4 regions of the Noviherbaspirillum sp. genome follow, and region 1 is predicted to be linked to each of the others. Evidence: predicted binding sites of a transcription regulator. Region 1 holds the regulator's gene; each other region holds the start of a gene.
What was found. The regulator sigma-54, encoded in region 1, starts transcription at its own class of promoters, with help from an activator protein. The targets are predictions, from matches to a motif close to TGGCANGNAANCTGCTTT.

Region 2: the regulator sigma-54 is predicted to act here: its motif matches at 3,270-3,287, upstream of V7080_RS09580 (PEP-CTERM sorting domain-containing protein).
Region 3: the regulator sigma-54 is predicted to act here: its motif matches at 2,202-2,219, upstream of V7080_RS10170 (nitrate/nitrite transporter).
Region 4: the regulator sigma-54 is predicted to act here: its motif matches at 2,484-2,501, upstream of V7080_RS10150 (CmpA/NrtA family ABC transporter substrate-binding protein).

What each region holds. Positions count from the first base shown of each region.
Region 1 is NZ_DAIUCO010000106.1:7,973-13,701, reverse strand. It holds gene lptC (LPS export ABC transporter periplasmic protein LptC) at 1-274, shown strand, start outside; gene lptA (lipopolysaccharide transport periplasmic protein LptA) at 312-863, shown strand; gene lptB (LPS export ABC transporter ATP-binding protein) at 865-1,605, shown strand; gene V7080_RS13545 (RNA polymerase factor sigma-54) at 1,622-3,100, shown strand; gene hpf (ribosome hibernation-promoting factor, HPF/YfiA family) at 3,200-3,547, shown strand; gene V7080_RS13535 (enoyl-CoA hydratase/isomerase family protein) at 3,693-4,784, shown strand; gene V7080_RS13530 (deoxyguanosinetriphosphate triphosphohydrolase) at 4,793-5,729, opposite strand, start outside.
Region 2 is NZ_DAIUCO010000062.1:12,285-18,013, reverse strand. It holds gene V7080_RS09595 (ABC transporter substrate-binding protein) at 1-815, shown strand, start outside; gene V7080_RS09590 (ABC transporter permease) at 837-1,610, shown strand; gene V7080_RS09585 (transporter substrate-binding domain-containing protein) at 1,610-2,431, shown strand; gene V7080_RS09580 (PEP-CTERM sorting domain-containing protein) at 2,603-3,232, opposite strand; gene V7080_RS09575 (glutaredoxin family protein) at 3,725-4,381, opposite strand; gene V7080_RS25390 (TonB family protein) at 4,628-5,095, opposite strand; gene V7080_RS09570 (hypothetical protein) at 5,115-5,618, opposite strand; gene V7080_RS09565 (hypothetical protein) at 5,640-5,729, opposite strand, start outside.
Region 3 is NZ_DAIUCO010000068.1:8,399-14,127, forward strand. It holds gene V7080_RS10165 (bifunctional protein-serine/threonine kinase/phosphatase) at 1-894, opposite strand, end outside; gene V7080_RS10170 (nitrate/nitrite transporter) at 940-2,154, opposite strand; gene nirB (nitrite reductase large subunit NirB) at 2,447-4,885, shown strand; gene nirD (nitrite reductase small subunit NirD) at 5,093-5,446, shown strand; gene V7080_RS10185 (nitrate reductase) at 5,443-5,729, shown strand, end outside.
Region 4 is NZ_DAIUCO010000068.1:825-6,553, reverse strand. It holds gene V7080_RS10160 (ABC transporter ATP-binding protein) at 1-48, opposite strand, end outside; gene ntrB (nitrate ABC transporter permease) at 97-1,038, opposite strand; gene V7080_RS10150 (CmpA/NrtA family ABC transporter substrate-binding protein) at 1,060-2,325, opposite strand; gene V7080_RS10145 (ANTAR domain-containing response regulator) at 2,681-3,304, opposite strand; gene tsaD (tRNA (adenosine(37)-N6)-threonylcarbamoyltransferase complex transferase subunit TsaD) at 3,416-4,444, shown strand; gene V7080_RS10135 (cupin domain-containing protein) at 4,464-4,784, opposite strand; gene plsY (glycerol-3-phosphate 1-O-acyltransferase PlsY) at 4,826-5,431, opposite strand; gene ybaK (Cys-tRNA(Pro) deacylase) at 5,584-5,729, opposite strand, start outside.

The sequences.
Region 1 (5,729 bases):
CCGCGCACGGGTCGTGAGTGACGTTAGCGAAGTGCATCTTTACGATAATGTCCGGATGGATCGGCCTGCGTCGCCGACGGGGGAACGGATGCATGCCGAGTCGGAATATCTGCTTGTATTGCCCGACGACGACGTGATCAAGACGCACAAACCGGTTGATATCACCGTGGGGCAATCAAGACTGACGGGCGTGGGCATGATTGCCAATAACGCGACACGCGAGTTTCAGCTTTCGAGCAATGTCCATGGCACGTATCAAGCCCCGGCACGATAGACCGGTATACATTGAGGCATTAAGAAAGACTCTTTTCATGAAACGTTTTTTGCTCCTGTCCGTCTGGATGCTTTGCGTGGGCGTAAATCCTCCTGCCCATGCCGAGAAAGCCGACTCGGAACAGCCGACCAAGGTTGAAGCGGATCGAATGGCGTATGACGACGTCAAGCAGATCAATACCTTCAGCGGCAACGTCGTCCTGACCAGGGGCACCATGATCATGAAGGCAGGCAAACTGGTCGTCACGCAAGACCCGGCAGGCTATCAATATGCAACATTGCTTGCGCCCGCCGGCGGCGTAGCGACGTTCCGCCAGAAACGTGACGGCGGCCCGAATCTGTGGGTTGAAGGTCAAGCCGAACGCATCGAATACGATGGCAAGGCAGAAGTGGTCAAGTTGTTTTCAAACGCAAAAATTCGCCGCCTGGAAGGCAACAAGCCGACGGATGAAGTCGAAGGTGAATTCATTTCCTACGATAGCCGGGCAGAGTTTTTTACCGTCAACAATGCACCGGCAGGCAACGCCAAGAACGGTAGCGGGCGTATCAGGGCGGTGATTCAGCCGCGCACCGAATCCAAGGGTCAGTGACATGGCAAGCACCCTGGTCGTTCGCGGATTGCAGAAAAGTTACGGAACCCGGCAAGTGGTGCGTGACGTATCACTGCAGGTGGAAAGCGGCGAAGTGGTCGGACTGCTCGGCCCCAACGGCGCAGGCAAGACGACGTCGTTCTACATGATCGTCGGCCTCGTTCCTTCCGATGCCGGTGAGATCGATCTGAATGGCGTCGCGATATCGCGCCTGCCGATTCATCGGCGCGCTGTGCTGGGCCTGTCCTACCTGCCGCAGGAGGCATCGGTCTTCCGCAAGCTGACGGTGGAAGACAATATTCGCGCCGTGCTGGAGCTGCAGCGGGACAATGGCAAGCCGTTGTCGCGGCAGGCGATCGAGAAGCGACTGAATACATTGCTGGCCGAGTTGCAGATCGAAAAGCTGCGGGAAAACCAGGCGCTGTCGCTGTCGGGCGGCGAGCGCCGCCGCGTCGAGATTGCGCGTGCGCTGGCGACGAACCCGCGATTCGTGCTGCTTGATGAGCCCTTCGCAGGCGTCGACCCGATCGCGGTCATCGAGATCCAGCGGATCGTGCGCTTCCTGAAGGAACGCGGAATCGGCGTGCTGATCACGGACCACAACGTCCGGGAGACACTGGGCATCTGTGATCGTGCCTACATCATCAACCAGGGCGCTGTGCTTGCCAGCGGCCGCCCGGACGACATCATCGCGGATGAATCGGTACGCCGCGTTTATTTGGGAGAACACTTCCGCATGTAATGGAAGCACGGCTGCTATGAAACAAACCCTTCAACTCCGTATTTCCCAACATCTGGCGCTGACGCCCCAGCTGCAGCAATCGATCCGGCTGCTGCAATTGTCGACGCTTGAACTGCATCAGGAGCTGGAGCAGATTTTGTCGGACAACCCGATGCTCGAGCGCGTCGATGATCCGCTGGATCATTCCATCCGCCTGCTGGCCGACGGTGCAATCAGCCCCCAGGGCACCCAACCGGATACACCCGTACCCAACGATGCCGGATCGGCTGCCGGTGAGGACACCGACCGGCCCTTCGAAGGCGGCGATGGAGCGGACACGCCTGCTGCAGGCGAAGCGGAATGGAGCTTCGACGATGTGGCGCGCACCTCGAAAGCGCCGGAGGACGATGATGCGCGGCCCCAGCTGGAAGCGCACGAAACCACCTTGCGCGAACATCTGCTCGAACAGATGCGGGTATCGGTAAGGGAAATGCGGGATCGCGCGCTGCTTGAGTTGATGATTGACGCGCTCAACGACAACGGCTACCTGGAAGAACCGCTGGAAGAAATTCATGCGCGACTGCCGGAAGAACTCGGGATCGAGATTGAAGAATTGTCGGTGGCGCTGAAGATGCTGCAAAGTTTCGATCCGGCGGGCGTCGGCGCACGCACGCCATCGGAATGCCTGGCAATCCAGATCCGGCGCTTTCCGAAGGTGCCGCTGGTGACGCGCCGCCGGGCTTTGACGATCGTCGAAGAACATCTGACGCTGTTCGCCCAGCGCGACTTCAACAAGCTCAAGAAAATCCTGGATTGCGACGACGAAGATCTGCGTGAGGCACAGACGATCATCAAGCAATGCAATCCGCACCCCGGTGCGGCGTTCGCCTCCGATACGTCGGACTTCGTGGTCCCGGATGTCATTGTCAAAAAGACCAAGAACGGCTGGCAGGTCATGTTGAATCATGATGTCATGCCGCGTCTTCGGGTCAATGCCCTGTATGCCAATATCCTGAAGCAAAGTAAAGGTGAGGGGTCACTTACTTCGCAGCTCCAGGAGGCCAAATGGCTGATCAAGAATATGCGTCAACGCTTCGACACGATCTTGCGCGTCGCACAAGCGATCGTGGACCGGCAGCGCAACTTCTTTTCGCACGGCGCGGTAGCGATGCGGCCCCTTGTCTTGCGTGAAATTGCTGATACACTGGGTTTACACGAGAGCACCATTTCTCGTGTGACAACACAGAAGTACATGTTGACCCCCCATGGCATGTTCGAGCTCAAATACTTTTTCGGCAGCCATGTCGCGACGGAAGCAGGGGGTGAAGCCTCGTCGACAGCGATACGAGCGCTCATCAAACAATTGATAGGAGCTGAAGACCCCAAGAATCCATTCTCAGATAGCAAGATCGCGGATATGTTAGGGGAACAAGGTATGGTCGTTGCGCGGAGAACCGTCGCCAAGTACCGTGAAGCGTTGAAAATCCCCCCTGTCAATCTGCGAAAATCTCTCTAGGTTGTTCCTTTGTAGTTGCCATCCGTTGCTGTGTTCCGGCGTAGTCCTCTACGCGGACACGTTGCGAACCGCCAGCGACACTATCCATAGGAGTGCTGTATGAATCTCATGATCAGTGGACAACATCTCGAATTGACTCCAGCCATTCGCCAGTACGTAACAAGCAAACTGGATCGGGTACTCCGCCATTTCGATCATGTCATCGATGTTGCGGTGATTCTGGGAGTCGAAAAACCCTCTGAAAAAGATAAAAGGCAAAGAGCTGAAGTCAATCTGCGCGTGAGAGGCAATGTAATCCATGTCGAAAGCTTTGCAGAAGATCTGTATGCAGCAATCGATTCGTTGATCGACAAGCTGGATAGGCAGGTATTGAAGTACAAGGGCAAGATGCAGGACCACCAGCATGAGGCGATCAAGCGCATGACGGAAGACTTGCCGGCGGCCTGATTCAGGCGGCAATCGGCAACAGGAAAAGGGCGCACGGGTTGCGCCCTTTTCCTGTTGCGGCCGCACTTTGCAAATGTCCGCAGGACGACTGCAGCATCGGGACGGTGCCGATAAAATAGCTGCAATTACATAAAACACCCTCATCATGACTGCTCACATTATTTCCGCTGTCCGGAACAACATCGGCTTTATCACGCTTGACCGGCCGAGGGCGCTCAATTCCCTGTCCCTTGATATGGTTCGCGCCTTCACGCAGGTATTGCTGTCGTGGCGCGACGACCCGGCCATCGCCGCGGTGGTCGTGCGCAGCACGAGTGAGAAGGCGTTCTGCGCAGGTGGGGACATCCGCTTTTTCTTTGATGCCGGCAAGGCGACGCCGCAATCCGGCAGCATGCTGATCGAGGATTTTTTTACCGAAGAATATGCATTGAATCATTTGACTCATCACTATCCCAAGCCGTATATAGCGCTGATGGACGGGATTGTCATGGGTGGCGGGATGGGGATCGCACAAGCCGGCCCTGCCAACCGGATGCGTATCGTCACCGAACGGACGAAGATGGCCATGCCGGAAGTGAACATTGGCCTGTTCCCGGACGTAGGCGGCAGCTTCTTCCTTTCGCGGACTCCCGGCAGGCTCGGTGTTTATCTCGGCATAACGGGAGAAACAATCGGCGCAGCCGACGCGATCCATGCAGATCTGGCCGATGTATTCATCCCTGCGGACCAGATTGGGGCGCTTTTGCAGTTGTTGGAGACATCCGCTGTGAGCGATGTCCGGGAGAGCGTCGCACGATTTGCCGAACCGTATGCATCGCATGCACTGCCTGACCAAAGCGTACTCGCCAGGAACCGTGCTGCGATCGACCGCCACTTTCAGCACGATGACGTGCGCGCCATCATGGCCTCGCTGGCAGCAGATGATGATGCATTTGCCCAGCGAACAGTGGCGACGATGCATAAACGGTCGCCGCTGATGATGTGCGTTACGCTCGAGCAGTTACGCCGCGGTGCCGGCATGAGCCTGGCGGATTGCCTGCGGATGGAAAGGACAATGGTGCGGCGAAGCTTTGAACAGGGAGAAGTGACGGAAGGAATTCGCGCACTGGTGATCGACAAGGACAATGCGCCGCAATGGCAGCCGCGGCATCTTCACGAGGTTACCCGCGAAAGCGTCGATCGCTATTTCCAATCAGCCTGGCCGGAGTGGGCGCATCCGCTGCGGGCGCTCGAATAAATCGGCGGTTAAATTTCATCCACCTGGAACAGGCGGCGATGTTCGCGCATGGCGTAGCGATCGGTCATGCCGGCGATGTAATCCGCGACCTTGCGCGCCTGCCACTGCAACCGTTCCTGCTCGTTGCCTTGCATGACCTGATAGTCCGGCGGCAGCAAACGCGGCTCCTGCATGAACGCTTCAAAAAGCTCCCGAACGATGCGGCGCGCCTTGCTGGTCATCCGGTTGACCTGGTAATGGAGATACAGATTGTCACGCAGGAACCGCTTCAGTAGCGCCGCTTCCGTGTTCATGTCATCGGAAAACGCAATCAGTGCAGTGCTGTTGCGGACGTCATCAACAGTTTTCACCTCGGCATCCTGAATCCGCGCGCGTGATGTATCGATAAGATCGATCACCAGAGCATTGATCATGCGGCGTATGGTTTCATGTATCGCGCGACGCCCGGAGATACCCGGAAACGATGCTTCCACTTCCTTGCGGTGCCGTGCATAAAAATCGATGTCGTCGAGCTGGGTCGTTGTCAGTAAGCCGGACCGCAAACCGTCGTCGATATCATGATTGTTGTAGGCAATTTCATCCGCCAGATTCGCCAGCTGCGCTTCCAGCGTCGGCTGCTTCTTGTCGATAAAGCGCCGACCGACATCGCCCAGCTTTTTTGCATTCTTCAGCGAGCAATGCTTCAGGATGCCTTCGCGCGTTTCGAACGTCAGGTTCAAACCGTCGAAGGCGCCGTACCGCTCTTCCAATTCATCGACCACGCGCAGACTTTGCAGATTGTGTTCAAAACCGCCGTAGTCCTTCATGCAGGCATTCAATGCATCCTGCCCGGCATGGCCGAAAGGCGTGTGCCCGAGATCGTGAGCCAGTGAGATCGCCTCGACGAGATCTTCATTCAACCGCAGATTCCTTGCGATCGACCGAGCGATCTGGGCAACCTCGATG
Region 2 (5,729 bases), on a different contig from region 1:
AGTCCGGCACCGACCTGATCAAGGCCATCGTCGGCGGCCAGCTCGACTCCGGCGTGCTCGGCTTCACCAATGCGGTGGCCTGGGCATCCAAGGGCGCGGACCTGAAGGTGGTAAGCGGCGCGCAGCACGGCTACCACGCGATGCTGGTGCGCGAAGACACCGGCATCAAGAACATCGCCGGCCTCAAGGGCAAGACACTCGCATCGCAGGCCGAAGGCAGCACTGCCGACACCGTCCTCAAGGGCGTCGTGTTCCGTGATGCCGGACTGAAGCCCGACGATGTGAATGTCATGGGCGTCAGCCCGCAGGTCGCGGTCCAGTCGCTGGTCGGCAAGCGCGTCGACGCCGCCTTCCTCTTCGAGCCGCAGGCCAGCATTGCGCAACTGATCGCTCCCGTGAAGCAGATCTACGAGATCGGCGAAGTCTGGCCATTCCCGTGCATGGTCGTCATCACCTCCGGCGACATAATCAAGAAGCGCAAGGATGCATTGTGGAAATCGCTCGATGCGCAGAAGGAAGCAATCGACCTCCTGCAGAAGAAGCCTGAAGAGGCGTCCAAGCTGATCGCCGGCTACTTCATTTCCGAGCCGACGCTCAAGACGCTGAACAAGGGCGACCTGCCGCGCGAAACCGTCATCACCGGTGCGATCAAGAGCCAGACCTTCAGCCCGCTTGTGACGCCGAAGGAAGAAGCGCGCATGCAGGAAATCGCCGACATTCTCCAGGCGCAGGGCTCGCTCAAGACACGCGACGGCAAGCCGTTCGAAGTCAAGAGCATCCTCGACCTGAGCTGGCAGAAGGAACGCAAGCTGTAATTATTTAATGTGGCATCCATTATGAGCACCAGAACGGCCCTCACCGGCAACAACAAAAAACTCGCCTTCGCGCTGGCAGTGGTTTTCATCCTGTTAGGCTGGCAGGTCGCGGCATGGTCACTGCCCGACTTCCTGATGCCGGACGTGCCGACCGTGATCGTCCGCCTGTGGCAGGAAGTGCAGACGGAAAATTTCCGCGCCGCACTCTGGGGCAGCCTCGGTCGCCTCGGTGCCGGCTACGGCTCGGCAATGCTGTTCGGCATTGCGTTCGGCCTGATCGGCGCGGTGCTGTTCTTCTTCCGTGAAGTCCTCAAGTCGGCCATCATCATCCTGCAATCGATCCCGTCGATCGCCTGGGTGCCGCTGTTCCTGATCCTGATGGGATTCGGCAGCCTGCCGATCATCGTGGTCGTGGCTGTCGCGGCCTTCTTCCCCGCCGCGCTGTCGGTCATGAACGCCACCGAAAACGTGCAGCATGTGCATGTGTCGGCGGCGCGCGTCATGGGCGCGTCGCGCTGGGACATGCTGCGCCGGGTCTACCTGCCGGCAGTCATGCCCGAGCTGATCACCGGCGCCCAGCTTGCATTCGGCAATGCATGGCGGGCGCTCATCTCCTGCGAGATGCTGATCGGTTTCGGAAAGGGCCTGGGCCGCAGCCTCAGCTACGCCGGCGAAACCGCCGACATGGTCGGCGTGATGACCAGCATCCTCGCCATCGCCATCCTCGCGCCGCTGATCGACCAGCTCCTGCTGGAAAACCTCAAGCACCGGGTGCTGCGCTACCAGTACGTGTGATGCATACCGTGTCGACACATGCGTCCCGCATTGCCGCAGCTGTCCTTGCGGCACTGTTCGGAAGCGCGTGCACGGCCGCCACCGCGGACAGCGCGCTGGACCGCGCCAGGCAGCGCGGCAAGCTGGTCGCCGCTGTCGACCATGTCGTGCCCGAGTACAAGGCCGGCACCAAGTTCCGCACCCCCGAAGCCATCGACACCGCGCTGGCGGACGACGCCGCCAAACGCCTCAACCTGCCGCTCACTACCGTCCGCGCCGACCCGAATGCCGCAACGCCATTCACGCCAGCGGGAAAGGCCGACATCGCGCTGGCCATCGTCACCGATGCCAACCCACTGCGCAACGCCATCGCCGTGCCGACCGGTTACCGCGCCGGCCCGATGGCCATCATGCGCACCGACACCACCATCAAAACCTGGGAACACCTGAAGGACCGCAAGGTCTGCGTCGCCGAAGGCGGGCGCTACGTCGGCACCATCGCATCGAAATACGGCGCCATCGAGCAGGTCTACAAATCACCCACCGACGCCTTGCTGAACCTGCGCATCGGCACCTGCGATGCGGCGGTCCATGACGATGTATTGCTGGAAGAAATGCTGAAGCTGCCGGAATGGAAGAAGTTCTCCGCCCGCCTGCCGACTGGTCCGCGTCATACGCTGGTCTTCGCCGTGCCAGCCGGCGACACACGCACCGAAACGTTCCTCAGGCAGGTCACTGCGGAATGGCGCAGCAGCCGATATTTAAATCAACACATCACCAAGGCGGCACGCAGCATTGCGTTTGAGATTTATCTGGATCAGGATGTGCCGGATTGTCATTGAGTGCATTGGATCACGCATCGACAATCAAGGCATGATTATTCAATCTTAAGCGTTCGTTCTGAACGGTATGGGCGAGACTTGACCAAGTCAGTGCGTAACATCACCGACAAAAAAGAAGCGGAGCTTATGCCCCGCTTCTTTTTGTGCTTCTTCTTCAAAATAATGCGCTTGTCAGGCTTTCTTTTTACACCGCGATAAAGCAAAGCCAGCAAGGCCCAATCCCAAAAGGGCGATGGTACCGGGCTCCGGAACTCGCGCAGTTCCGATCTGAATCGAGATGGACTCGTTGGTCAGAGCATCCGAAACGGTATAAATACCAGGCGTCAGACCAAGGCTCGCGAATGTGCCAGCTGCGGTCCACGACACATTGGGTGTCCATAAATTCCCAACCAGATCGGAAGTGGATATGCCGATGCCGGGCGTACGCACTCCGCCTGAAAGGTAGTAAGTCGTAAATTGGGTCGTGCCGCTCGATGACCAGTTGAAGTTGCTATTAGTGAACATGGTACCGATCCATGGGCTGAGGTCGGTACCAGCATGGAAGCCAAACGCTGCATTCACACCGCCCATGGAAGTGTCGCCCATGATGTCCGACTGCGGCGGGGTGTTTGTTTCAACGCCAGTCCCACCCCAGCCAGATACCGAAACGCTTACCAAATTGGCCGTGTTCAGGACGCCGAAAGACTGCATTACTACATCGCTGCCAGATTCGAAAAAGGAAAATACAATGCTTGCATGCGCCTGTCCTATGGTGGCGCCGAGAATTGCAATGCTCGCGAGCAACTTTTTGATTTTGATCATTCGGTAATCCTTGGTATGAAGTGAATTGCGTTGTACGACAGCAAATGTTGTGCCAAGGATATAACAGCATGATTTTCAAAGAGATTAAATAGGTTCGACGATCGGAATGTAAAGAAATCCGACAGATAGCCGGCTTTGCACTAACACGTCGTTTGATGACATGAAGCGTCAGTAGCACATCCAAGCTGGATTGCCGATTGCCTGCCAACCGAACTCAACGAAGAGAAGAAGGTCGGACAAGATGGAAAGATTAGCCGAGAGCCCACCCGGTGTTGTTAGCTAATCTTGAAGTTTGGCTGACGCCGCAGGTAGCCCGCTGAGATGACCTGGAGGACGAGGCTGCTCACGCATAAAAGCTTGAATGGCAACGGCGCCTTCTTTGAATGTTATCGACACGGCAGCGAAAAACGGCCCTTCCCGACACCTCACAGCCAGTATTCCGTCGCAGTGATACGCTTGTCCTGATTCAACATTCGTTCAACCGCCCGCTCGTCATCGCCTCGGGCCGGCTTTCGCCAATTCGTTGACCGCCGACTTGATGTCGCCTTCCTTATACCCTGAAAAACGCCGGTAGCCGACATAGGTCAACGGATAGCCGGTTCCCTTCAGCGCGCTGTACATCAGCTGATTCGAGCTCGACTCTTCCACGTCGATCTCTTCATAGGCAATGCCGTTATCCGCAAAATACTCGCGCTGCTGCTTGCAGTAGCCGCACCAGCTGGTCGCATACATCACCACCTTGGCGCGTCCACCGTCGTCGAAGTGATTGTCCATGGCCATGCTCTCCATCCGCGTCAGCATATCCTTGCCAAAGGTTTCCGCCAGCGTGGCCGTGATCTGCATAATGTCGGCTCCCACGATCTCCCGCTTGCCGATCAGCGTCGTGGGAAACTGGCTGACGCCGTACTTGTTCTTGACCGGCGCACCATCGTCCCCAGCCACGCTGATTTCCTCGAAATTGGCACCGCGGCTTTTCAAAACTGCACGGATGGCTTCGCAATGCTCGGCACAGCCGGGACCGTTGAACAGCACCACCATCGGCCTGCCGTCCTTGTCGAAGGCTCCCTTGGCGGAGGTGAAGGAATAGCCATTCTGGTGAAGCTTGTAGCCGGTGAAGACCAGTAACGCCAGGAGTATGAATTTTTTCATGATGGATTTGCTCTCGTCACCTCTAACGAGGTTGTGCGAAAAAGCGCAACATTATCAGTCCAGGCATTTTCATGGTCTTTGGAATAAAAATGCTTCGTAACGTGCTTTATCTTAAACGGGATTTGTGCGCGGTCTCACGTCGAGCTTACTAATGCGAAGCGACGGTGTTCCGCGCCGCGTTAGAGCCAATCATCGACTACCTCCATACAAGCTAGAAAACCCTCCAAGAAATCACAGCCGGAACGGTCAGCGTCCGGGATGAGCGGCCCCAGGTGGCTCGCCCCCAGACTTGCGCTCGCTCGATGATTGAGGCTCGTGGTCGCTATTACTGCTGTTTGTGACAGCTGGCTCCAATTGCCACACTATTTGTAGTATCCCCGTCCTTGCGCTGAAGCCAGGAGTTTCAGCATAAACACATCCGGAAATCGCTTTGACGGCCGCTTTGTCCAGCGCCTGGTGCGCCCGGCTAGCGCCACTTGCCTTCGATACGGTGACGTCAGTAACCGCACCTGACGGTAGAACCGTTAGAGAAACATGCGTGGCACCTTCCGCTTCGTCCTTCCGTGCGATGATCGGATAGGTAAGCGCAAGGCAACCATTGATTGGAGAACCTATCGGGCGAGATGGCGGACTCGGAGAAATGTCTTGCGCCAGGGTTAAGGCGCATACGCCGAGAGCAGCAATGACGAGGAACTGATGTCGGAAGTTGAGCATAAGGGGTAAGGAAGGGCACTTAAAGTTTGGGATGACCCACGGCGTAGCTGTCGGAATCGATTGAAATGTGAGAGCCGCCCAACTTGCGCCAGACCGCATAGAAAACAAGAGCCCCGATCAGACCATGCAGACCGAAATATGCAATGTTTTCGAGGTACGCAAGCCAAGCGTAATCGGTTGGTGTTCCATCAACATACATTTTTACATATCGACCGTGCCAGGTCCCGCCCGCCGAATAACCCTCCATCCGCCGAGGCCATGAAAACACCGCAACTGGCAGAGCAGCAAGCAAAAATCCGAGAATGCCCAATGACACCCAACTATCCCGTTGATATTTATGAAGCAAAACAAACGCCGGAATTCCCAAAAATAATACAGCGGCCGCGCCTACTGCCATAACCATCAATAAAACAAAACCCAGACCATTTAAAGACTCAGATGCTGCAAAAGCCGGTGCAATGCGAGCCATGAACACTACTGGCTGGACAAGTACTGCGGAGATCGAAGCAATCCAGATACGCATAATGTGCGTCTTTATGTAAATCTAACGGAGACTCAACAACTGCCGCAAAGCGGTAGCTTGTTGTTGCTGGGCCCGGTCCATCGACGAGGTAGCGCATGCTGCAGCGGTTGA
Region 3 (5,729 bases), on a different contig from region 1:
TTTTAATGCCATCCTGCGCTGCGTACGCGGATCCACCACCCGGTAGAGCAGGGTGGCGCGTGAGGAATGCACCAGTGCCTCGACTTCCATGCCGTCGATGATTTGCTCCGGACGCAACCTGGGCAAGGCCGGCAGCTGCTGCGCCAGCGACAGGGCATCACGCAGGTTTTCTTCGGGCAGGCCGATAACCTTGAGCACCAGCGCGCTGGTGTTGTCGGTGGAGCCGCCCGCCAGTGCCGCATCCACCAGCGCGGTGGCCGCGCTGTCCGCATCCAGGCGCCCGAGCGCCACCTCCGACAGCAGGCTGTTGATGTCGTATTCGGTCATCCATGCCCACACACCGTCCGATGCGAGCAGGAACACATCGCGTTCCCGCAGTTCCCCCATGCCATGGTCGATCGCCAATCGCGAGTCAAGGCCGACGGCGCGTGTCAGTACATGCTGCATCTCCGGCCTGTCCCAGACGTGGTCGGTGGTGAGGCGGGTCAGTGCGCCGCCGCGCAACAGGTACAGCCGCGTGTCGCCGACATGGGAAAAGTAATAGAAGCCGCCGCGCAGCACCACCGAGGTCAGCGTTGTCGCCATCCCGGCCAGTTCCCGTCGCGCCGAGCCCTGTTTTTGCACCCAGCCGTTGATTGCCTTGATGACGCGATCAAGCGCCTGGGTAACCGGCCAGGTGTCGGGCGTCGCATAGTAGTCGGCGAGCAGGCCGCGCACCGTGTACTCCGCCGCCTCGCGGCCGCCGTCGTTACCCGAAACGCCATCGGCGATGGCGGCGATCAGGCCCTTGGTGGAGAGTTCCGGCTGGTCCGGCGTGACCATGCCGACAAAGTCTTCGTTGCGTTCGCGGGGGCCGGCGAGCGTGGCATGGCCGGCGGCAATGGTAAGCGGCATGAGAAATTGCTTTCGGTTGACGACAACCGATTCTATCGCCCCGCCTTAAATTTTTGCGGATGTCATCGCCGCGCTGCCCCATGTCGTGCGCCAGCGCCCCTTGACGACCGACAGACCGAGCAGTGCAGCGACTGCCAGTGAAGCGAACAACACCAGCCCGAGCTGATAGTTGCCTGTGAGCTGCTTCGAATAACCGAGACTGGACGCAAGATAAAAACCGCCGATGCCGCCTGCCATTCCCACCAGCCCGGTCATCACGCCGATTTCCTTGCGGAATCGCTGGGGCACCAATTGAAAGACGGCACCGTTACCCGTTCCCAGGGCAAGCATTGCCAGGACGAACACGATGACGGCTGCGGTCGCCGATTGCAGGCCGAAACTCGCAATGAACAAGAATGTCGCTGCAAGAACATACATCACCGACAAGGTCTTGATGCCGCCTATGCGGTCGGCGATCCGGCCGCCGAGCGGGCGCACCAGCGAACCGGCGAATACGCAGGCGGCGGTGAAATAACCCGCCGTGACCGGCGACAGGCCGTACTGGCTGTTGAAGTAAATCGTCAATGAGGAGGCAAGCCCTGAGAAGCCGCCGAAGGTGACGCTGTAGAAGAACATGAACCACCACGCGTCCTTGTCCCTCAGTACATGCAGGTACTCGACAAGGGATTTTGGCGGCGGCGCGGACGGCGCATCCTTCGCGAACACCATATAGACCAGCAGCGCGATACCAAGCGGGATCAGGCACAGGCCGAACACGTTCTGCCAGCCGAATGCAATGGCCAGCGCAGGTGCGAACAATGCGGCGAAGGCGGTGCCGGAATTGCCTGCGCCGGCGATGCCGAGCGCCGTCCCCTGGTGCTCGGGCGGATACCAGCGCGATGCCAGCGGCAGGGCGACGGCAAACGCCGCACCGGCAACGCCGAGCAGCACGCCGAGGAACAGCAGGCTTTGATAACTCGCCAACTGGCCGAGCCATGCCCAGGTGAGGCCGGCGATGACGACCAACTGTCCGATCAGTCCGGCTTTCTTCGGCTTGAGGTGGTCGACCAGCACGCCCATGACGATACGCAGCAGTGCGCCGGCCAGCAGCGGCGTCGCCACCATCAATCCTTTCTGGGCAGGTGTGAGGCCGATGTCGGTCGATATCTGAACAGCGAGCGGACCCAGGATCACCCAGACCATGAAGCTGAGATCGAAATAGAAAAACGATGCCAGCAACGTCGGCGTATGGCCGGCTTTCCAGAATGAGGTCTTTTGCATTCGATGCCTTTGATCCAATAGTGTGAATGTGATGAGTGGGCCTGCACGATGCAAGTGCTATGCCACTCACTTTCCGTGCGTGCCGTACTGCCTTTGCCAGTGCGGCATGCACCGCAATGTGGATTGCACCGGATCGAACTGCGAAGTTGCACCTGTGCGGTGCGGATTGCGTCACATCATGGTGCTTGCGGACGCTGCGGAGAAGGTGCGGCAAATGGCACTCCTCTTGCTTATGACTGTTCACGAATTGTTTATCGCTTCAATGGCGAAGCTGAAAGGTGAGGGAGCTTTAATGAAGAAGCTGAAACTGGTCATGGTGGGGAACGGCATGGCCGGGGTGCGCACACTGGAAGAATTGCAGAAGATTGCCCCCGATATCTACGACATCACGGTATTCGGCGCCGAGCCGTATGCCAATTACAACCGCATCCTGCTGTCCCCGGTGCTCGCCGGCGAACAGACCGTCAAGGACATCATGCTCAATGATGTCGACTGGTATGCGGCAAACAACATCCAGCTCCATCTCGGAAAGAAAATCACACGGATCGACCGCGTCAAGCGCATGGTCATCGCGGAAGACGGCACCACCGCCGAGTATGACCGCCTGCTGCTGGCCACGGGCTCCAATCCCTTCATGCTGCCGGTGCCGGGAAAGGACCTGCAGGGCGTGATTTCCTACCGCGATATCCATGACACCAACGCGATGATCGACGCCGCGCAGGTGCATACCCATGCGGTGGTGATTGGCGGCGGCCTGCTCGGGCTGGAAGCCGCCAACGGACTGAAGCTGCGCGGCATGGATGTCACCGTCGTACATCTGCCCAACTGGCTGATGGAACGTCAGCTCGATCCGGTCGCCGGCAAGATGCTGCAGAAATCGCTGGAAGACCGCGGCCTGAAATTTCTGCTGGAGAAGAATACCCAGGAACTGGTCGGCGATGAAAACGGGCGGGTGAAGGCGATCCGCTTCACCGACGGACTTGAAGTGCCGGCGCAACTGGTGGTGATGGCGGTCGGCATCCGGCCCAATACCACGCTGGCCGAATCCGCCGGGCTGTACTGCAACCGCGGCATCGTCGTCAACGACACGATGCAGACCTACGACCCGCGAATTTACGCCGTCGGTGAATGCGTCAATCATCGCGGCACTGCCTACGGGCTGGTTGCGCCGCTGTTCGAGATGGCCAAGGTATGCGCGAACCATCTCGCGAATTTCGGCATCGGCCGCTACCAGGGTTCGGTCACCTCGACCAAGCTGAAGGTCACCGGCATCGACCTGTTCTCCGCCGGCGAATTCATGGGCGGGGAGGGAACGGAGGAAATCGTGCTGTCCGACCCGATCGGCGGCGTGTACAAGAAACTGGTTCTCAAGGACGACAAGCTGGTGGGCGCCTGCCTCTACGGCGACACGGTCGACGGCTCCTGGTATTTCCAGCTGCTGCGCGAAGCCAAGAATGTGGCGGAGATCCGCGACACGCTGATGTTCGGCGAGGCCAATACCGGCCGTCCCGGCGACGTGGGCCATGAAGGATTCACCAAGGCCGCCGCGATGCCGGACACCGCCGAAGTCTGCGGCTGCAACGGCGTCTGCAAGGGCAGCATCGTCAAGGCGATCAAGGAAAAAGGCCTGTTCACGCTGGAAGACGTGCGCAAGCAAACCAAGGCGTCGGCCTCCTGTGGCTCCTGCACCGGCCTGGTGGAACAGATCATCATGTTCACCGCCGGCGGCGACTATTCGAGTTCCAGCAAGGTCAAGCCGCTATGTGGCTGCACCGACCATACGCACCAGAACGTGCGCGATGCGATCAAGGCCAACAAGCTGCTGACGATCGCTGGCACCATGCAATTCATGGATTGGCGCACGCCGAATGGCTGTGCAACCTGCCGGCCGGCGATCAACTATTACCTGTTGTCGACCTGGCCGCATGAGGCAAAGGACGATCCGCAATCGCGCTTCATCAACGAACGTGCCCATGCCAACATCCAGAAGGACGGCACGTATTCGGTGATCCCGCGCATGTGGGGCGGTGAAACCACCGCAAAGGATCTGCGCCGCATCGCCGACGTGGTGGACAAGTACGGCATCCCGACGGTGAAGGTCACCGGCGGCCAGCGCATCGATCTGCTGGGTGTGAAGAAGGAAGATCTGCAATCGGTCTGGAAGGATCTCGACATGCCGTGCGGCCATGCGTATGCGAAAGCCCTGCGCACGGTGAAGACCTGCGTCGGCTCGGAATGGTGCCGTTTCGGCACCCAGGATTCGACTCTGATGGGACAGCAGCTCGAACGCGCGCTGTGGAAGATGTACGCGCCGCACAAGGTGAAGATCGCCGTATCGGGTTGCCCGCGCAACTGCGCGGAATCCGGCATCAAGGATGTGGGCGTGATCGGCGTCGATTCGGGATGGGAAATCTATGTCGGCGGCAACGGCGGCATCAAGACGGAAGTTGCGCATTTCTTCGTCAAGCTCAAGACCCACGAGGAAGTGCTGGAATACTCCGGCGCCTTCCTGCAGCTGTACCGCGAGGAGGGCTGGTACCTGGAGCGCACCGTGCATTACCTGGCGCGGGTGGGACTGGATTACGTCAAGAAGAAGGTGCTGGAAGACGAGGCCAACCGGAAGGCCCTGTATGAACGGCTGCTGTTTTCGCTCGACGGCGAACCGGACCCATGGCACGAGAAGGAGAAGGCGCTGGTGGATACGCGGCAGTTCGAGCCGTTGTCGGTGTAACAAATAACCACCGGCCGGTCCCCTCCTCCTTTCAGGAGGAGGGTTAGGGTGGGGGTGGTGAGGTCGGGCCAACGCATGCGATTGCTCGACCTCACCACCCCCATCCCAACCTTCCCCCTGAGAGGGGGAAGGAGCAGACCGCGCTCAGTTGCGTCGACACCGATTTTGCCACCCTCTTAAAGTTCAAACCCAACACCAAGGAACCCCATGTCCCAACAATGGAAAGCCATCTGCAACGTCGCAGATATCCCCGTGCTCGGCGCGCGGGTCGTTCACCGGGCGAAGCAGCCCAATGTGGCGATTTTCCGCAATGGCGAAGACAAGATCTTCGCTCTCCTCGATCGTTGTCCGCACAGGGGCGGCCCTCTGTCCCAGGGCATTGTCTTCGGCGAACGGGTCGCCTGTCCGCTGCACAACTGGAACATCCAGCTCGACTCCGGTTGCGCGACCGCGCCGGACGAAGGATGCACGCAGACATTCAGCGTCAAGGTGGAGGACGGGCTTGTGTATCTCGACCTGCAGGAATTGAACGTCACGTCGTCCGAGGCTGAAACCGCATGACTTCATTGCGCGACACCAAGGCGACCTGTTGTTATTGCGGTGTCGGATGCGGCGTGATCGTGCAAAGCGATGGCGAGAAAGTGATCGGTGTCCGCGGCGACCCTGACCATCCCGCCAATTTCGGCCGCCTGTGCACGAAAGGCAGCACCCTGCACCTCACCGCAAAACCCGCGCTGCAGCAGCAGGCGCGGGCGCTGTATCCGGAAATGCGTTTTAACCGTGCCGACCGCCGGGAAAAGTCATCCTGGGATGCGACGATGGACTATCTCGCCCATCGCTTCGC
Region 4 (5,729 bases), on a different contig from region 1:
CACCATTTCCGCCTTCTGGATTTCGATAAATTTGCTGTTGTTGTCCATGAAGATTTCCTTTAATGATCAGGTGATGTCGAAGTGGTGCAAACAGCGTCAGCTGCGCACATCCTCATAGGTGAATGCCTTCGCAATGGTTACCAGCAGCTGCTCCAGTAGCAGGCCGACTATCCCGATCACCACGATGGCGATGATGATGTGCGGCACATTCAGGTTGTTCCATTCGTCCCAGACCCAGAAACCGATACCCACGCCGCCGGTCAGCATCTCCGCCGCGACAATCACCAGCCATGCGGTGCCGATCGCCAGTCGCACACCGGTCAGCATGTATGGCAGCACCGAAGGAAACAGGATCTTGGTGACGATCTTCCATTCCGATAGATTCAGCACCCTGGCGACATTCATATAGTCTTGTGGAACGCGCTGTACGCCGACTGCCGTATTAATGATCATCGGCCAGATGGAGCAGATGAAAATCGCCCATATAGCGGCCGGATTGGCTGCTTTAAAAACAAGCAGGCCGATCGGCAGCCATGCCAGTGGCGACACCGGCTTGAGCAGGCTGATGATCGGGTTGAACATCGCCGACAGGAACTTGAACCGGCCGATCATGAAGCCGAGCGGGATGCCGACGGCTGCCGCCATGCCGAAACCGAGGCCGACCCGCTGCAGCGATGACAGCAGATTCCACCCGATACCCTGGTCATTCGGGCCGTTGCGGTAGAACGGATCGGAAAAGAGCGTGATCGCCGCCTGCAGGGTGGCTGCCGGTGTCGGGAAGCCGGCGTTCTTCGCGGCGACGATTTCCCATACCAGAACGAGAAAGGCGAGGCCGAGAACAGGTGCAATCACGGCAAGCAGTGCCGCACGCGCCTGGCCGTTCCTGCCGCCGATCAGCGGCGCATCGGCGCCAACCACGCGCCGGCGACGGCTTTCCGTAGTCGCGGCTTCGATGTCCGCCTTCTTCGGTGGCGATTCGCTGATCAAGGGTGCCGACGGCGCCGGCTTGTTCAACATCGTGTCCATTACTGCACTCATGACGACTCCATTCTGAAAAAATTAAGCGTTGGCCTGTGCCTTGATCTTGAAGGAAGCGGCATATGCCTTCGGATTCTTGCCGTCCCACACCGCCCCGTCCACCAGCTTGGACGTGCGCATCACATCCTTCGGCACGCCGGCGCTCGCCATGGTGGCCGCTTCCTTGTACATGTCGATGCGGTTGATCGATTTGGCCACCGCCATGTAGTCGATGTCATCCTTGAGCAGACCCCAGCGGCGATGCTGGGTGAGGAACCACATGCCGTCGGACAGGTATGGGAAGTTCACGGCGCCGTCGTTATAGAACTTCATGTAGTTGGGATCGTCCCAGGTCTTGCCCAGGCCGTTCTGGTAACGGCCGAGAATGCGCTGGTTGATCACGTCAACCGATGTATTGACATACGATTTGTTGGCGATGGTTTCCGCCATTTTGTTCTTGTTGGACAGCGAGGCGTCGATCCACTTGCTCGCTTCCAGAATCGCGGCCGTCATGGCGCGCGCCGTATTCGGATTTGCCTTCACCCATTCGGCCGTGGTGCCGAGCACCTTCTCCGGATGGTCCTTCCATATGTCCTGCGTGGTCACGCCGGTGATGCCGATGCCGTCGGCAATCGCGCGATGGCCCCATGGCTCGCCGACGCAATAACCGTCCATGTTCCCGATGCGCATATTGGCGACCATCTGCGGCGGCGGCACGGTGATGATCTTCGCGTCCTTCATCGGATCGATGCCGTAGGACGCGAGCCAGTAATACAGCCACATCGCGTGGGTGCCGGTCGGGAACGTCTGTGCGAAGGTGTATTCGCGCTTGTCGGTCTGCATCAGCTTGGCCAGCGACGGGCCGTCCACCGCGCCCTTGTCGGCGAGCTTTTTCGACAGCGTGATCGCCTGGCCGTTATTGTTGAGCGTCATCAGGATCGCCATATCCTTCTTCGGACCGCTCACGCCGAGGTGAACGCCGTAGACCAGGCCGTACAGCACATGCGCCGCGTCGAGCTCGCCATTGACCAGCTTGTCGCGCACGCCGGGCCAGGATGCTTCCTTGGTCGGCACGATCTTGATCCCGTACTTCTTATCAAAACCGAGCACCGACGCCATCACCACGGACGCGCAATCGGTCAGCGGAATGAAGCCGACCTTGACCTCTTCCTTTTCCGGCTTGTCGGACCCCGCGGCCCACGCCCCCTGCGTTGCCAATGCGCCGAATGCCCCTGCTGCGGTGACAGCCGCGCCCGTCTTCAGAATGCTGCGGCGGGTCAAATTGGTTTTTGTATCGTTCGTTGTCATGACTTCCTCATGAGTTAATTCGCACTGGGCAAAAAAAAGGCGTCCGAACGGCATGAGCTGAGCTCATCCGACTCGGACGCCTTTGTCCAAATGCCTCGACCGACATTGGTCAAGACGGTGTTGCTGATCGTCGCGCCGCCATTGGCACTGCCTGTTCATTTGCAATTGGTGTGCCAGCGGTATCGCGGCGTCGCAGCGACGGCGCCCGTGCTGTTTGCGGGCGTTTCATCATGAAAGTGGGGAAGTTGTGCACCGGGGTTGTGCAACGCATCAAAAAAGGGCGCGGCGTTTGGTGCTGCCGCGTTCCGGCGGGATTGGTTCGCGAGGTGTGAATCGGGGTAGCGGGAAGGCGTTTTCAAATAAGAAGATCGGCAACGTCGAGCATGCGTTGCGCCACTTCCGACAGCTTCAGGTTCTTATCCATCGCAAGACGCCGCAGCTTGCGGTAAGCATCGTCTTCCGAACAATGGTGCCGCTCCATCAGCAATCCTTTCGCACGCTCGATCACCTTGCGCTCGGCCAGTTTCACCTTGGTTTCACTGAGCTCCACGCGCAGCTTCTGGTCGACTTCGAACCGCGCCATGGCCACATCGAGCACCGCCTTCACCCGCTCGGCCGACAAGCCGGCCACCACGTAGGCAGATACGCCGGCCTCAATGGCTGCGTGCATCTTCGCCTTGTCGCCGTCTTCGGTAAAACAGACGATCGGCCGCCGCGCATCGGCGGTTGCCGCCACCACCTTCTTCAATGCCGCATCCGACTGCGCATCGACGATGATTAGGTCCGGCTGCAACTGAGTGATCTGTTCCTCCAGGTCGGCGTCCGGTGGCAACGCCGCAAGGATGTTGTAGCCGCCTTCCAGCAGACCGATGCGCAGGGCGCGGGCGCGCTCGGCCTGTTCCTGCGCCGCCTGGTCCGCGCCCTCGGGCGCGACCAATGAGTTAATGACAATGATTTTCAGCTGTATGGAGTCGGTCATGGTGGGCTTGTTTCAAAAATGGCAGGGTGTGCGGACCTGCGGGGCTTTCCTTTACAATGACGGGTCGCTGCAAAAAGCTTGCCACCTCTTTCCCCTCTTCATTGTTCCCACATGATCGTTCTCGGCGTCGAATCCTCCTGCGATGAAACCGGCCTTGCGTTGTATGACACGCAACGCGGCCTGCTCGCCCATGCGCTTTACTCGCAAATCGCGATGCATCAGGAATACGGCGGCGTCGTTCCGGAACTGGCCTCGCGCGACCATATCCAGCGCACCATCCCGCTGCTCGAACAGGTGCTGCGGGAAAGTGCGATCGAACGCTCCGCCATCGATGCGATTGCCTATACCCAGGGACCGGGCCTCGCCGGCGCCCTGCTGGTCGGCGCATCGGTCGCCTGCGGCCTGGGCCTGGCGCTCGACCGGCCGGTGCTCGGCGTGCATCATCTGGAAGGACACCTGCTGTCGCCGCTGCTGTCAAAAACACCGCCGGCCTTCCCGTTCGTCGCCTTGCTGATTTCCGGCGGCCATACCCAGCTCATGCGGGTGGACGGCGTCGGTCGGTATGAATTGCTCGGCGAGACGCTGGACGACGCGGCGGGCGAAGCCTTCGACAAATCGGCCAAGCTCCTCGGCCTTGGCTATCCCGGCGGACCGGCCATTTCGCGGCTCGCGGAGTTCGGCGATCCCGGCGCCTACGATTTGCCGCGGCCGATGCTGCATTCGAAGGATTTGAACTTCAGCTTTTCCGGCCTGAAGACGGCGGTGCTGACAGTGGTGAAGAATCACACTGCAAATATCTGCGAACAGGACAAGGCCAATGTCGCGCGGGCCTTCGTCGATGCCATCGTCGACGTGCTGGTGGCGAAGTGCCTGAAGGCGCTGAAGCAGACGGGCCTGAAAAGGCTGGTGATCGCCGGCGGCGTCGGCGCCAACCGGCAGTTACGCGACGCGCTCAACGACGCGGCGGTCAAGCGGCGGTTCGAGGTGTTTTATCCCGAGCTGGAATTCTGCACCGACAACGGCGCGATGATCGCTTTCGCGGGGGCGATGCGGCTACAGGTGCATCCCGAAGCGGCGCGGCGCGACTACGCCTTCAACGTGAGGCCGCGCTGGCCGCTCCACGAGCTACGTCCGAACTAACCTGTCATCGGCCGCGTTTCTATTTCTCGACGATCGGCGTCTGCTTCTGCGAGGCGACGTAAATGACGGCGTTTTCCAGCGCCTGTACGTCGTGCTCCTCGCCCGCTTCGGTATACAGGTAGTCGCCGGCCGCCAGTGTCGCGCCGCCGATCACCACCGTCCCTTCGATGACCAGCACTTCCTCGCTGCCCATGTGCGCATGCCGCGGAAACCTGCTGCCGGCCGCCAGCCGCACCAGTGATGTCCGGCCGCCGCCATCGTTCAGGCGCAGGACGCTACGCTCGATGCCCTCGTAGTCGGTCGGTAACCATTGGCGTTCGAATGCGTGACTTTTCAACATGGCTGTCTCCGTCGATTTGCTTCGTGATTGGGCTTGAGGGATTACTTCTTCTTGCTGCCGATCTTGCTTTCCTTGCCGGCCATCAGATTGGCGATATTCTGACGGTGCCGGTAGATCAGCAAGCCGCTCATTGCCAGCACGGCAAGCAGCTTGATGTCGGTGCCGAACAGCAGTCCGTAGTAAAACGGCGCGAAGACACTCGCGACGAGTGCCGCCAGCGATGAATAGCGGAATGCGTAGGCGATCACCAGCCAGGTGATCAAGGTTGCCAGTCCGAGCCAGCCGTTCAGCCCGAGCAGTACGCCGAGCGCGGTCGCGACACCCTTGCCGCCTTCGAAGCGGAAAAACACCGGCCACAAATGGCCGATGAAGACCGCGATCGATACCAGCGCGACGCCGCTATCGTCGACACCAAATTGCGGTCCGAACTCCGACGCGAGCCAGACGGCAAGCCACCCCTTGAAACCGTCCCCCAGCAGAGTCAGCACAGCGGCGGCCTTGTTGCCGCTGCGCAGCACGTTGGTCGCGCCAGGGTTCTTCGAACCGTATGTGCGTGGATCCGCCAGTCCGAATAGTTTGCTGACGACCACCGCGAAGGAAACCGAACCCAGCAGGTAGGCGGCAATTGTAAATAAGACGGTATTCATACTCTCCCTTGTTTAAGTACTTTGTATTTAGAGCGTCTAACAAAATGAGCGAAGCGGCAGCTTCGCGCTCTCTGGCAAGGCGCGTCGACGCAGGCAGTACTGACGTATGACGAGGAGACGCAACGCAGCCAGAGGCATTTTGATAGACGCTCTTATTCTTCCAGCGCGCAGTGCACCGCTGTTACAGGCAGTACCGACGCCAGGCATTTCGGATCGATGCCGACCAGGTAGCCGCGTCGCCCGCCATTGATGTAGATCTTGTCCAATGCCAGGATGGTCTCTTCGACGTACACCGGCA